One region of the Bradyrhizobium sp. CCBAU 051011 genome, then DNA from elsewhere that is predicted to be linked to it. Evidence: predicted binding sites of a transcription regulator. Region 1 holds the regulator's gene; the other holds the start of a gene.

Region 1 (7,360 bases):
GGTGCCGATCAGCGACTGGCCCTCGACCCAGGCATCGTCCTCGGCAACGGTGTGCGTCACCGTACCGTCAGGCGCATCACCCGGATGCAGATCGGCCTGCCGCGCCCGCTCGGGCGACTTCGGCAGGAATTGCAGCAGCATGCCGCCAGCGCGCCAGCGATGCTTGCCGCCGCCGCGCAATTCCTCGCCGACCGCGAGCCGCACGCGGGTCGGGATCTGTTCGGAGCGCAGGAAATATTCATGCGCCGCGTCTTCCAGGCTGCCGCCGTCGAGCGCGACGAGACCCTGATAGCGGCTCATGTCCGCGCCCTGGTCGATGGTCATGGCGAGATGGCCCTTGCCGAGCAGCGCGCCCGAACTCTGGCCGTCCTTCAGCCGCCGCGTGTCATAGCGCGCATAGGCGCGCAGCCGATCCGGCGACTGGAAATCCACGATCAGGAACGACACCGGGCCGTCGGTCTGCGTCTGCAGGATGAAGCGGCCTTCGAATTTCAACGCCGTGCCGAGCAGCGTCGCCAGCACGATCGCCTCGCCGAGCAGTTTGCCGACCGGCGCCGGATAATCGTGCTTGGTCAGGATGTCGTCGAGCGCCGGGCCGAGCCGGGTCAGCCGTCCGCGCAGATCGAGCGAGGCGACCTCGAACGGCAGCACCGCGTCATCGACGGGAACGGACGAGGGCGCGCGAACGGGCGCCTCGGGTGTGATTTTGATGTCGGGGGAATCTGAAACCATGGCGCTCTATCTGGGGTCGGCAAGAGAAAAGTGAAGGGGGTGAAGAGCGGCGAAACTTTCTCCACGCGTCGTCCCTGCGAAAGCAGGGACCCATAACCACAGGCGTTTATCGTCACGAACGATGTCTGCCATACCGCGCAAAGAACGCGAGATCACGCGGTATGGGTCCCTGCTCCCGTGCGCAATCGCGCACTAGGCAGGGACGACATCAAGGCCTACGCCACTTCGTTGAAACACCAGGCCAGAATGCCCTTTTGCGCGTGCAGGCGATTTTCGGCCTCGTCGAACACCACCGATTGCGGGCCGTCGATCACCTCATCGGTGACCTCCTCGCCGCGATGGGCGGGCAGGCAGTGCATGAAGATCGCGTCCTTGCTGGCCAGCGACATCAGCTTCTCATTGACCTGATAGGGCTTCAGCACGTTGTGGCGGTGCTCGCCCTCCTTGTCGCCCATCGAGACCCAGGTGTCGGTGACGACGCAATCGGCGCCGCGCACGGCGGCTTCCGGATCGGTACCAAGCACGATCGGCGCGCCGGTCGCCTTGATCCAGTCGCGCATCACCTTTTTCGGCGCAAGCTCCGGCGGGGTCGCGACATTGAGCTGGAACTTGAAACGCTCGGCCGCGTGCGCCCAGGACGCCAGCACGTTGTTGTCGTCGCCGGTCCAGGCCACGGTCTTGCCCTCGATCGGCCCGCGATGCTCTTCGAAGGTCATCAGGTCGGCCATCACCTGGCAGGGGTGCGAGCGCCGCGTCAGGCCGTTGATCACGGGCACGGTGGCGTGCGCGGCAAGCTCGAGCAGCGCATCGTGGTTGAGGATGCGGATCATGATCGCATCGACATAGCGCGACAGCACGCGCGCGGTGTCGGCGATGGTCTCGCCGCGGCCGAGCTGCATCTCCGCGCCCGTCAGCATGATCGACTCGCCGCCGAGCTGGCGCATGCCGACGTCGAACGAGACGCGCGTGCGGGTCGAGGGACGTTCGAAGATCATCGCCAGCGTCTTGCCTTCGAGCGGCTTCTTGCCCTTTTCATGAGCCTTGAGCTTCGCCTTCATGTCGGCGCCCAGCGCCAGCATGTTGCGCAGCTCCTTTGGCGGCAACTCGTTGATGTCGAGGAAATGGCGGACGGACTTGCTCATCATCCCGCCGCCTTCTTCAACTGCGTAGCCGACAGCGCGCCGCAGGCGCGTTCCAGCATCTGGATGGATTGATCGATCTCGGCCTCGGTCACGATCAAGGGCGCGAGGAATCGCACCACATTGTCGCCGGCGCCGACGGTGAGCAATTTCTGGTCACGCAACGCATTGACGAGATCGCCCGAGGGCACCACGGCCTTGACGCCGACCAGAAGTCCCTCGCCGCGCACTTCCGAGAGCACGGCAGGATAGCGATCGACCACCGAGGCGAGTTTCTGTTTCAACAGCAGCGACATTTTCTGCACATGATCGAAGAAGCCGGGCTTCAGCATCACGTCGAGCACGGCGTTGGCGGCTGAAATCGCCAGCGGATTGCCGCCGAAGGTCGAGCCGTGCGAGCCGGGCGTCATGCCGCTCGCGGCCTCCGCCGTCGCCAGCACCGCACCGATCGGAAAACCGCCGCCGAGCGCTTTCGCCAGCGACATCACATCCGGCGTGACGCCGACGCGCTTGTAGGCAAACAGATCGCCGGTGCGGCCCATGCCGGTCTGCACCTCGTCGAACGCGAGCAACAGGCCCTTCTCGTCGCAGAGCTGGCGCAGCGCCTTGAAGAAGGATTGCGGCGCCGAGCGCACGCCGCCTTCGCCCTGCACCGGCTCGATCAGGATGCCCGCGGTGTTGGGACCGATCGCCTTCTTCACGGCTTCCAAATCGCCATGCGGCACCTGGTCAAAACCGTCCATGGGCGGGCCAAAGCCTTCGAGATATTTGGCGGAGCCGGTGGCCGCGAGCGTGCCCAGCGTGCGGCCGTGGAAGGCGCCCTCGAAGGTGACGAGGCGATAGCGCTCGGGATGGCCCTTGGAGAATTGATAGCGGCGCACGACCTTGATCACGCCTTCCATCGCCTCGGCGCCCGAATTGCAGAAAAACACCAGGTCGGCAAAGCTCTGCTCGCACAGCCGCGCGGCCAGCTTCTCGCCATCGGGCGACTTGAACAGGTTCGACATGTGCCAGAGTTTCGTCGCCTGTTCCTGCAGCGCCTTGATCAGATGCGGATGGCAGTGACCCAGCGCATTCACCGCGACGCCCGAGGTGAAATCGAGATAGCGCTCGCCATTGGTTGCGGTCAGCCAGCAGCCCTCGCCGCTTTCGAAGCCGAGATCGACCCTGGCGAAGACGGGAAGCAGATGCGACGTGGCGCTATTGGTCATGGCAATCACAAAAGGTTTGCACTGAAGGTTGACCGGCCGGGGACACGCAGGCAGTGGCGCGAACGCGGCAGCAGCCGGTCTGGCGAAAACGAAACGTGCCGCCTCTTAAGGGCGGCACGTGAGAGGTATTCTATGTCGGCCGGGAGCGCTGTCAACACGCCACGGAACGGCCTTTCCTGCAGTGCAAGATGCCAAAATCCGTAGGATTGCGGTGTGGTGGAAAACACGCAGTGAAACGCCTAGATGTCAGAAGATGTGGACGTTGGGGCGCGGACTCTTGCGCCCGAGTCACGCCATATTGTAGCGTTTGGGCTGTCGGGTACGACATCTCGTGCGGCAGTTCTGATCCCTAAGAGTCCATTTGTGCAGGCGTAAACGTTCGGGCGCGGTTAACGCGCCCGGCGAGGGCTAAGGGATTCTGACCGCAGGGATTTTTGAGACGAATGACATCGCCCGCGCTGCCCTCGATTGGCCGGCGCGATGCGAAGGGAAGATTACGATGACGGTTTTGACCTGGTCCGACGATCGCGTCGAGCAGCTGAAGAAGCTCTGGGAAGCCGGATTGTCCGCGAGCCAGATTGCCGCGGAACTCGGAAATGTGACGCGAAACGCCGTAATCGGCAAAGTGCACCGGCTGGGCCTGTCCGGCCGAGCCAAGAGTCCCTCCTCGGCCGCTCCGCGGCAGCGCAAGGCACGCCCCGCCGCCCAGCAGATGATGCGGGTGTCGCGCCCGGTCTCGCGCGGCAACACCGCGCTGGCGCACGCTTTCGAGGTGGAGATCGAGGCCGATCCGGTCGCCTTCGACAATGTAGTGCCGATGAGCCAGCGGCTGTCGCTGCTCGAACTGAACGAGGCGACCTGCCACTGGCCGGTCGGCGATCCTTCGAGCCCGGAATTCTTCTTCTGCGGCGGCAAGGCGCTCAGCGGCCTGCCCTACTGCGCGCATCACTCGCGCGTGGCGTATCAACCGGCCGCCGATCGGCGGCGGCAGCAGCCGAAGCAGACGAGGTAAGGCGCGCTCATTTGCGCGAGACGTAAGCGCTCCGCGCAAGGTGCGCTCCCTCGCCCCGCTCTTGCGGGGCCACGACGAGCGAAGCTCGCGCTGAGAGGGTTGGGGTGAGGGACTCTGTCCGCGATTGTGGTCTATCGATAGACCTGTGCCCCCTCACCCGGATCGCCGATGCGGCAACCACCGTCATTGCCAGCGACAAACGCCGAAGCTTTTGCGCAAGGGAACGAAAGCGACGAAGCAATCCATACTTGCCGCGTGGCACTATGGATTGCTTCGCTTCGCTTCGCTCGCAATGACGATGAGAGAGCTGCCGCTTTGCCGGGGACGACGGTGGAGTTTGCGCGGATGATAGCGAAGCCTTACGGCTCCACCTTGGCAAACCGGTCATCCAGCGCATAACCGGCGCCGCGCACGGTACGGATCGGGTCCTGCTCGCGGCCGGGGTTGAGCAGCTTGCGCAGGCGGCCGATGTGGACGTCGACGGTGCGTTCGTCGATATAGATGTCGCGGCCCCAGACGCTGTCGAGCAATTGCTCGCGGCTGAACACGCGGCCGGGATGTTCGAGGAAAAATTCCAGCAGGCGATATTCGGTCGGGCCGAGGTCGATCTGGCGGCCGGAGCGCGCGACGCGGCGTTTCTCGCGGTCGAGTTCGATGTCGCCATAGGTCAGCACGGTAGCGAGCCGCTCCGGGCTTGCCCGACGCAACAGGCCTTTCACCCGCGCCAGGAGTTCCGGCACCGAGAACGGCTTGACGATGTAGTCGTCGGCACCGGTCGCAAGCCCCCGCACCCGCTCGCTCTCCTCGCCGCGCGCGGTCAGCATGATGATCGGTAGTTGCTTGGTTTCGGGGCGAGCGCGCAGGCGGCGGCACAGCTCGATGCCGGAGAGGCCCGGCAGCATCCAGTCGAGCACGACGAGGTCGGGCACGCGCTCCTTCAGCCGCGTATCGGCGTCGTCGCCGCGGCCTACGGTCTCGACCTCATAGCCTTCAGCGTCGAGGTTGTAGCGCAACAGCGTGGTCAGCGCTTCCTCGTCCTCGACCACCATAATGCGTGCGCTCATCCTTTTCTTGCCTCTTCTGTCTGACGCGTTTTCTTCACGCGAACCGGCCTCCACTTCGCTCGAAAACGCTACGTCAACTATTCGGCACGGTCGTAGCAAACGTCGTCATGTCGCCCTTCGGGCGCTTGTCGAGCATCTGCTGTCCCTCGATCATGTAGAACACGGTTTCGGCGATGTTGGTCGCGTGGTCGCCGATCCGCTCAATATTCTTGGCGCAGAACATCAAATGAATGCAGAACGAGATGTTGCGCGGGTCTTCCATCATGTAGGTGAGAAGTTCGCGGAACAGCGAGGTGCAGATGGCGTCGACTTCCTCGTCGCCTTTCCAGACCGCCATTGCCGCCGGCAGGTCGTGCGCGGCATAGGCGTCCAGCACCGACTTGACCTGCGTTTGCACCAGATCGGTCATGTGTTCGAGGCCGCGCATCAGCTTCAGCGGCTGGAAATCGTTCTCCAGGGCCGCGACCCGCTTGCCCATGTTCTTGGCGAGATCGCCGATCCGCTCCAGATCGGTGGCGACGCGCATGGCGCCGACGATTTCGCGCAAGTCGATCGCCATCGGCTGGCGGCGGGCGATGGTCAATACCGCTCGCTCCTCGATCAAATGCTGCAGGCGGTCGATCTCGACATCGGTTGCGACGACGCGCTTGCCGAGTGCGACGTCGCGGCGGACCAGCGCGTCGACAGATTCGGTGATCATGCGTTCGGCCAGGCCGCCCATCTCCGCGACCAGGCGGGTGAGTTCCTGAAGGTCGCTGTCGAACGCCTTGGCGGTGTGCTCGGAAGCCATGTCTTGTCTCCTCAGCCGAACCGGCCGGTGATGTAATCCTGGGTGCGTCGGTCGCTCGGCGAAGTGAAGATCTTGTTGGTGTCGTCGAATTCGATCAGCTCGCCGAGATACATGAAGGCGGTCTTGTCGGAGACGCGCGCCGCCTGCTGCATATTATGGGTGACGATGGCGATGGTGTAGTCCTCCGCCAGTTCCTGAATCAGTTCCTCGATCTTGGCGGTCGAGATCGGGTCGAGCGCCGAACAGGGTTCGTCAAACAGGATTACCTCGGGCCTGACAGCGACCGTGCGGGCGATGCAGAGCCGCTGCTGCTGGCCGCCGGACAGCGAGAGGCCGGAGGCGTTCAGCTTGTCCTTGACCTCGTTCCACAGCGCGCCGCCGCGCAGCGCCTTCTCGACCCGGCCGTCCATTTCCGACTTCGAGATCTTCTCATAGAGGCGGATGCCGAAGGCGATGTTTTCGTAGATCGTCATCGGGAACGGCGTCGGCTTCTGGAACACCATGCCGACGCGGGCCCGCAGCAAATTGAGGTCGAGCTTGGGGTCAAGGATGTTGGTCTGGTCGAGCATCAGCTGACCGGTCGCCTTCTGGCCGGGATAAAGGTCGTACATCCGGTTGAAGATCCGCAGCAGCGTGGACTTGCCGCAGCCGGATGGGCCGATGAAGGCGGTGACGCGGTGGGTGCCGAGCGTCAGGTTGATGTTCTTCAGCGCGTGATGTTCGCCATAGTAGAAGTTCAGGCCGCGGGCGGTCACCTTCGGCGCGGCCTCGGGCAGCGCTACCTGCGGAACGGGCCCGCTCGCGGAACTCACGGATACGGAGAGATCGGTCATTTGGATGTCCTCTCGGCGCCAAGAATGCGCGCGCCAATATTCAGGGCAAGTACGGTGAGCGTGATCAGCAGGGCCCCGGCCCAGGCGAGCTGCTTCCAGTAGGCATAGGGGCTCTGGACGAAGTTGTTGATGGTGACCGGCAGGTTCGCCATCGTCTTGGTCATATCCAGGCTGAAGAACTGGTTGGACAGCGCGGTGAACAGCAGCGGCGCGGTTTCGCCGGCGACGCGGGCGGTGGCCAGCAGGACGCCGGTGATCAGGCCGGCGCGCGCGGCGCGGTAGGCGATCCGCCGGATCACCAGCGAGCGCGGCATGCCGAGCGCGGACGCCGCCTCGCGCAAGGGATTGGGCACCAGGCCGAGCATGTCCTCGGTGGTGCGGACCACCACCGGGATCACGATCACGGCGAGCGCCAGACAGCCGGCGAAGGCCGAGAAGCCGCCCATCGGCACCACGATGGCGCCGTAGATGAACAGGCCGATGATGATCGACGGCGCGCTCAGCAGGATGTCGTTGATGAAGCGGATCACCGAGGTGAGCTTGTCGTGCTTGCCGTATTCGGCGAGATACGTACCTGCG
Region 2 (7,360 bases), 4.5 Mb from region 1:
CATCGCCGACCGCGTCCTGAATGTAATAACCGACAGGGTTGTTGCCGCCATTCTCCGTGCCGGACGCGTCAATAGCGGTGACGATGCCGCGCACGGTCACTTGCTGGCCGACGAACGCCGAGCGGTGTCCCGCACCCTGAACGTCGTAGATATGCATCATATCGTCGTTCTGGATCGTGCCGGTCGCGACCGCCTGGGTGGCGCTGACCGCGGCGGTGACGCCTTCCTGCGTCGTCGACGCGCCGGTCACGGTCAATGTGAAGGTTTCGTTGGCTTCGAATACCGCGTCGCCCGCAACATTTACGGTAACCGTTACCGACGACTGACCGGCGGGGATCGTCGCGTTGATGATCTGCGGCAGGGCGGCACCGCCGGCGAAATCCGTCGCATTCGCGGCATTCGAGGCGAGCTGGAGCGACACATCGACGGAGCCGATGGTGCCGTTGGTGCGCTCGATGACGAACGAATAGGCGGTCGCGCCGCTGTTACCCTCATTGTGCGAGACGGTGAGCGAGGACGAGGCCACGCGCACTTCCTGGGCGTAACCCTGTGGCAGCGCCGCGTAGACTGTGAGACCGGAGCCGGCAAAGCCCGCGGTCGAATTACCCTCGTTCGCCGTCAGCACGAGCGCTGTGCCGGTCGGCGAATCCTCGGCGCTGATGAACTTGGTGACTTCCGGGGCGTTGCCCTCGCCCGTAAGCGGCGGACGGTAACCGACATAGCTGGCATTTGCCGGATCGGTGACGTCATAGATCATGACGCCCCCGACGCGCTCCAGGCCGACAAAGGCATAGGTTCGGCCGTTGATAACGCCGATATCGATGCCTTCCGGCTCCGGCCCCTTGTTGTCGGAACGGTTGTCTGTGGCGCCGCCTCCGCCGCCCTCGGCGGTGTCGATGTTGAAGCGGGCCGCGAAGTCACGGGCAATGATTGCCTCAAACTCGCCGCCGCTCTCGCGTACCTTGGTGATGGTGCCGTCGGCATTCTGCTTGAAGATCGAGATGCCGCGGCCGCCATAGGCGTAGATCTGATCGATATCGCCGTCGCCATCGGTATCGCCGAGATCCTGGCGGACACGAAGCCGGCCGAGGCCTGTGGTGTTGTTCTGAAGCGCAGCCGCATTTGCATAGGCTGTCGGGTCGAGCGTCAGATCGGCAAGATTGGCTTCATCGTCGAGATTGACGCGCGCATCGCCTTCGTTGGCGGTAATGAAATAGGTGGAGCCGCCGACCGAATAGCTTGCGATCGCATCCGGCTGCAGCAGGCCGATCACATCAGCCGTACGCAGGTTCGCAGTACCATCGCGGTCGCTGCCGTCGAACGCGTTGCCGGCGAGATTGTGATCGACGCCACCGAGCGGCAGAATGGCGATCGGTTTTGTTGCGGCCGGGTTGGTGAGATCGATCACCGCGACGGCATTGACTTCCTGAAGCGTGACATAGGCGCGCGACCCATCCGGAGAGACGGTGATGTACTCCGGCTCGATGTCGGCGGCGGCGGCCTGACCGGTGAGCACGCTCACGCCGGCCTGCTTGAGAACGTTCTCAAAACCATTGAGCCCGTCGAATTCGATCGTGGTCGCAACGGCTGCATTGGCCGCGCCCCCGGCGAGACTGATGACCGACACGCTGCCTTCCGGATTGACCACGTTCGGTCCGACCGTGAACGGCTCGCCCTCGTTCGCGACCAGAAGCTTCGATCCGTCCGCAGTGAAGACGATCTGGTCCGGACCAGCGCCGACTTCGACCGTCTTGATCAGAACACCATTGGTATCGAACAGCGCGACGAAACCATTGCCGCCGGGCTGATCGCTGGTGATGGCGACCGCGAGCACGCCGTTCTTGACGGCGACCGAGTTGGCGCCGCCGAAACCGTCAAGTGCGGTGAGGTCGATCGACCCGACGGAACTGGTAGCGCCGCTGGCGCTGATGCCGACGATGTCGATCTTGTTGCCGATAGTATTGAGCACGAACGCGCGATCGGTGGTGGCGTCGAAGGTCACGACCTCGGCATTGGTGCCGGCCGCCGGGGTGAAATTGTCGAGACGAACGAGTTGAATCGCATTGCTTGCGACCGGCGCCGGCGTAGCACCAGCAAGCGATGGCGCTTCGTCGAGGATGGTGATGCCGTTGATCACGTTGCCCGGCGCGACCGCATCGTCATTCTGGATCGTGCCGGTCGCGGTGGCCTGCGCACCGAGAGCTACGGTGATGGCGGCATTGTTGTTGGCGACCGTCTGCAGCGTCAGGGTGAACGCCTCGCTGGTTTCGACGACGGCATCGCCGGCGACCTGGATGGTCACGACCGCCGAAGTCTGGCCTGCCGGGATCGTGCCGCTGAAGGCGAAAGGCACCGAAACCTGGCCGCTGAAATCGGCAGCGTCCGCCGCGGCCGAGGAAACCTGGCCGCTGAAGCTGATATCGCCAACCGTACCTCCCGTCCGCTCCACCGTGAAGGTGAAAGCCGTCGTGCCGGTGTTGCCCTCGGCCTGTGAGACCGACACCGAGCCGGCCGCGAACGCGACCGCCTGGGGTTGCTGCGACGCGCCGATAGTGAACATCATACCGGCGATCGGCGATTGCGGATCGGTCCGGAACGGCCCGTCCGGCGTCACATTGTCGGCGTCCTGGTCGCCGCTGGCGTCCTGCGTCACGAAATTGGAGCCGGCATTGAATGCCGCCAGAGCATCTGCGCGCGAGGCGAACGTGGTTCCTGCCGTCTCCGGATTGTAGACGGCCACGTCGGCCCCGCTGGTGCCGGGCAGCACCAAGGCCGTGGAGCCCGCGGTCAGGCCGGTGTTGGTCAGCATCCCGCTGGTGGTCGCACCGTTGAAGCCGCCGTTGTTGTTGGTGACAGCGGCGAGGAACGTGGTCGGCGCGGTCAGCGAGGAGCCGGTGAAGGCATAGATCGACTCGCCCGAATTGCCGAGTGCAATCGATCCCGCGGAAACCGTGCCAATATTGACGGATTTTGTCGCCGACGTGCTCAGGAATTCGACGACCGTTCCGGCCGTAAGCGCGGAGGCGCCATTGGTCCAGGAGAAACCACCCTCACCCGTATTGAACGCGCTGCCGTTCCACTCATTGTCGCTGAAGTAAATGACCTGACCCGGATCGATCGTATCGATAACGATGAACGCGAAACCATCGCTGCCATCAGCGTTGTAACCGATGAAGGCGATCGAACCGGGAACCAGAGCCATTGATATCTCCATGCGAAATGACAAAAGGAAACCGTCGCGCGCGCAGGGGGACCGCGCGCAGCATTGAAGAATTGTTATTGGCGACGACAGGGAGCGTCAGCGCGCGGAATGTAGGATGGCGTTAATTACAGCGCGGTGACGGTTTCTTAACCATTGCAAGTCTTCCACCGAGATGGCGAGCGCCTCCGCTGGCTATCTCGGCGCAGAACTTTGGGCGAACCAGCGGTTGGGTTTTCCGCGTTCAACCTACGGCTTGCACGCACACGACCGTGCGATCCGGCGAATTTCCGCTCAGTTGCAGCGACGGCGGCGGCGGCGAATCGGCCAGGGCGCCTCATGCCGACATCCGCAAAGGAAGTCGCAGCATCACTGCTGCGACAATTTGCTCCCTCTCACCGATGTCAGTTCGTTCAAGACTAGCCGCCGCACTTCGGCAGAAGGTCGGACACGGTTTTAACCAGCTCAGGCATGACCTGCACCGCCGTACGTTTGCCTGTGACCAGGCTCTCCATATGGTGCTTGATCACCTCAATAATTTTCAGCGAATTATCGCCTGGAAAGGACGCCCATTCCGTCAGCAACGGCAACTGCTGGATACTGGTGAGGTGGTTGGGGCTCCTCGCGTAGAAAGCGCCGAGCAGGTCCGGCGTCTTCACGGCGATCTCGTTGCCGGGCATATAGCCGGTGGAATTGACCATCGCGGTCTGGCCGACCGGACCGGTGGCGAACTTTACATATTTCCAGGCGGCCTTCTGGCGTTCGGCGTCCTTTGCGAAAACCATGGCGACGTTTCCGCCTGCGGGAAGGCGTCCGTCGGCGACAGCGAGCGGGAACGCGACGGTCTTGAACTGGAATCGACCACCGATCTGCCGCTCGGCCGCGGCCACATAGGATGTGGAATCAGCGAGCATCGCGATGTTGCCGGCGACGAATGATTGCCGGGCCTGACCGAGCCCGAGATTCGGCATGCCCGACTTACCGAAATCTTCGAGCGTCTTCAGCGCCCACATGCCGTGTGCGTCATCGAAGGCGATGCTGCACCCGTCAGCTTTGAGAATGCGGCCGCCTTTGCTCGTCACCAGCGACTGGAACAGCCAGTTTCCGGTTTGCTCCCACTGATAATAGAAACCGGTAGCCGCAGTGCCCGCTTTCGCCTCGATGGTCTTGCCCAGAGCCGTAAGCTCTGGCCAGGTCCTTGGAAGCGCCGACGCATCGGTGCCGGCCTTTGCGAGCAGATCAGCATTGACGTAGAGCACCGGCGTCGAGACGGCGAACGGCAGGCCGTAGAGCTTGCCCTTGTATTTTCCGAGCTCCGCGAGCGTCGGGTAATAGCCAAGCTCTGCAAGCCCTCCATCTGCCGCGGCGAAGCCATCAAGCGGCGCGCCCAGTCCCCGATCCACGAACAGGCCGATCTGGTTGATCCCGTTGAAAGCCACATCGGGCAGTCGACCAGTGATCTGGTCGCGCAGGATCTGCTGCGCGGCCTCCTCGTAGCTCGCTGCGGGATTGCGGAACTTCACCTTGATGTCGGAGTGCGCCTCGGTGAAACGCTTGGCCAAGTCCTGATGCAGCGCATTGAAGGTACCGGGTGTGGTGTAGAGCACATCGAGCGTGACCTCCGCCCGCGTGGAGGTGGCGCCAATTGCCGTGAGGGCAGCGGCCCCGGCCAGCACGGAACTTAGCCGGGTTACGATTTGATCAAGCATGGGCGGTCTCCATTTGGATTACTTCATGGTTGTTACAGCGAGGCCGTCGATGAAGCGGCGCTGCGCGATCAGGAATGCAATGAGAAGTGGGGCTACGATAATCACGGCGCCCGCCATCAGCGGACCCAGGAATTGCCCGGCTTCATCGTCACGGAAGAGCAGGATGCCGAGCGCAGGCGTGGAAATTTCCTCGCGGCGCACCGCGATGAGCGGCCAGAACAAGTCGTTCCAATGGGCCACGACCGAGAAGATGCCAAAGGCGGCCAACGCCGGCGCTGTCATGGGGATCATGATGCGCCAGATGATCTCGAACTCGCCGAGTCCATCGAGGCGGGCGGCGTGAATGATCTCGTCGGGTATGGACCGAAAGAACTGCCGCAGCAGGAAAATGCCGAAAGTAGAGATCGCCCACGGCAGGATCAGCGCGGCATAAGTGTCCAGCAACCCAAACACGTTCAACAGGACGAAATGTGGAATGGCGAGAGCTTGAGGCGGCAGCAGCAGGCCGACCAGCACTGCGGAGAACAAGGTGTTCCTGCCGCGAAAACGCAGCTTCGCAAGTGCATAGGCGCAGGGAATGGAGGCAAGGAGTTGCAGCGCGAAGATCGCCGTGCACACCAGCAATCCGTTTAACAGGAAGCGGAACATCGGCGCCGCGGTTAGCGCGACGCGGTAGTTCTCGACCCCATGAAAGGCCGTCGGCCAAAGGCGGAAGTCGGACTGAAAAATCTCTTCCGGCGGTTTGAGCGACAGGCTCACCATCCAGACGAACGGCAGCAGCGCGAAAGCCGCGGTGAGAATCAGAATCGAATGCCGGGCAACCCGGCCAGCGAACCGCCGGTCTGGAAAGCGGGCGATCATGAATAATGGACCCGCCGTTCGAGAAGCCGCGCCTGCGTCAGCGTAAGCAGCACGATGATTGCGAGATAGACCACGGTGAGCGCTGCGCCATATCCCATGCGGAGGAAATCGAAGCTCTCGGTGTAGAATCGATGCAACAGCACTTCGGATGCATAGTTCGGCCCACCCTGGGTCAGAACGCGAACACTGTCGAAGACCTCGAAGGACCGCGTCGCCGTCAAGATGACGACGAACATGGTGACCGGTCCCAGCATGGGCAACGTCACGAAACGCAGCCGGTCCAGAATGCCGTCGGCGCCGTCAATGGCGGCCGCGTCGTAGAGCTGCTGCGGGACAGCCTTCAGGCCGGATACGAACAGCACCATGGCGAAACCGAAGCCTTGCCATATGCCGATCAAGGCGAGAGCGAGCAGCGCCGTGCGCTCATCGCGAAGCCAGTTAACTCCGGAAATACCCATCACGCCCAGGGCGCGATTCACCAGCCCGATCGTCGGATGCAGCATGGTGCCCCAAACGATCGCCATGGCCGACATCGTGGACATCACAGGAAGAAAGTGCGCTGCCCTGTAGAAACCACGCAGGCCGGGACTGGCCTCGATGAGCAGAGCCACGACGAGACCGAGCAGCACCGTGCCCGGCACGACGATGGCCACATACACCAGCGAATTGGTCAATGCCTTCCAGAAGGTCGGGTCCGCGAACAGCGCCCTGAAGTTCGCGATACCGATGAAGTTAAAAGTGAATGATCCCAGCTGCCAGTCCGTCAGCGAGAAAAGCACGACCGCCGCGACCGGGCCGAACAGAAGTCCGATCAACAGCAGCAATGCCGGCGTTACGGCGAGCCAGGCAAGCCCGTGCTCCCCCGATCTCTTCGCGACGCTTGCTTTGGCATCGGCCCTGCGTTGGCGATCGTGGTCAAGCGCTGTCAAGCCGCAGCCTCCACCTGCTCGGCCTGGCGCTGGCGCCTGCCCGCATTATCAAACTGCAGCAAGCAGGCCGGGTCGATCTGTAGACCGATCGAACGGCCCGCTTCGCAACGCGATGCGTCGGGATGCGTACGCACGACGACGGTGCCCTGCCCGTCTGCCAGCGTCACGTTCAGGAAGATATCGGAACCGAGATTCTCGACGCTGGCGACGACGCCATTGAGTCTTCCATCTCCGGACGCGACTATTCCGACGGCCTCTGGACGAAACGCGAGGTACGCCGTGTTGCGATGAACGCCTGCAGGAAGCGACGCACCCAAAGATGTCCAATGGGCGCGAGAAACCACGTTGATCTTCGGGCTGCCGATCATCTCGGCAACCCGCAGGTCCTCTGGGTCGCGATAGAGCCGCTCCGGTCGATCGACCTGAAGCAGTTCGCCGTCCATCATCACGGCGACGCGGTCGGACATCGTCATCGCTTCTGCCTGATCGTGGGTGACGTACACGAAGGTGACGCCGAGACGGCGATGTAGCGCGATGATTTCCGCACGCATTTGCACCCGCAATTTGGCGTCGAGATTGGACAGCGGCTCGTCCATCAGGAACACGGCGGGATCCCGCACCATCGCGCGGCCCAGCGCGACACGCTGGCGCTGACCACCGGA

What was found. The regulator PhoB, encoded in region 1, activates phosphate uptake and scavenging genes when phosphate is short. The targets are predictions, from matches to a motif close to TGTCATNNANCTGTCAT.
Region 2: the regulator PhoB is predicted to act here: its motif matches at 3,327-3,343, upstream of ACH79_RS29040 (choice-of-anchor I family protein).

The regions. Positions count from the first base shown of each region.
Region 1 covers NZ_CP022222.1:1,696,647-1,704,006, forward strand. Annotated here, with positions in the region: gene ACH79_RS08150 (Hsp33 family molecular chaperone) at 1-732, opposite strand, end outside; gene argF (ornithine carbamoyltransferase) at 948-1,874, opposite strand; gene ACH79_RS08160 (aspartate aminotransferase family protein) at 1,874-3,082, opposite strand; gene ACH79_RS08165 (GcrA family cell cycle regulator) at 3,582-4,094, shown strand; gene phoB (phosphate regulon transcriptional regulator PhoB) at 4,454-5,158, opposite strand; gene phoU (phosphate signaling complex protein PhoU) at 5,232-5,948, opposite strand; gene pstB (phosphate ABC transporter ATP-binding protein PstB) at 5,960-6,781, opposite strand; gene pstA (phosphate ABC transporter permease PstA) at 6,778-7,360, opposite strand, start outside.
Region 2 covers NZ_CP022222.1:6,204,790-6,212,149, reverse strand. Annotated here, with positions in the region: gene ACH79_RS29040 (choice-of-anchor I family protein) at 1-3,202, opposite strand, end outside; gene ACH79_RS29035 (ABC transporter substrate-binding protein) at 3,619-4,908, opposite strand; gene ACH79_RS29030 (carbohydrate ABC transporter permease) at 4,927-5,769, opposite strand; gene ACH79_RS29025 (carbohydrate ABC transporter permease) at 5,766-6,593, opposite strand; gene ACH79_RS29020 (ABC transporter ATP-binding protein) at 6,695-7,360, opposite strand, start outside.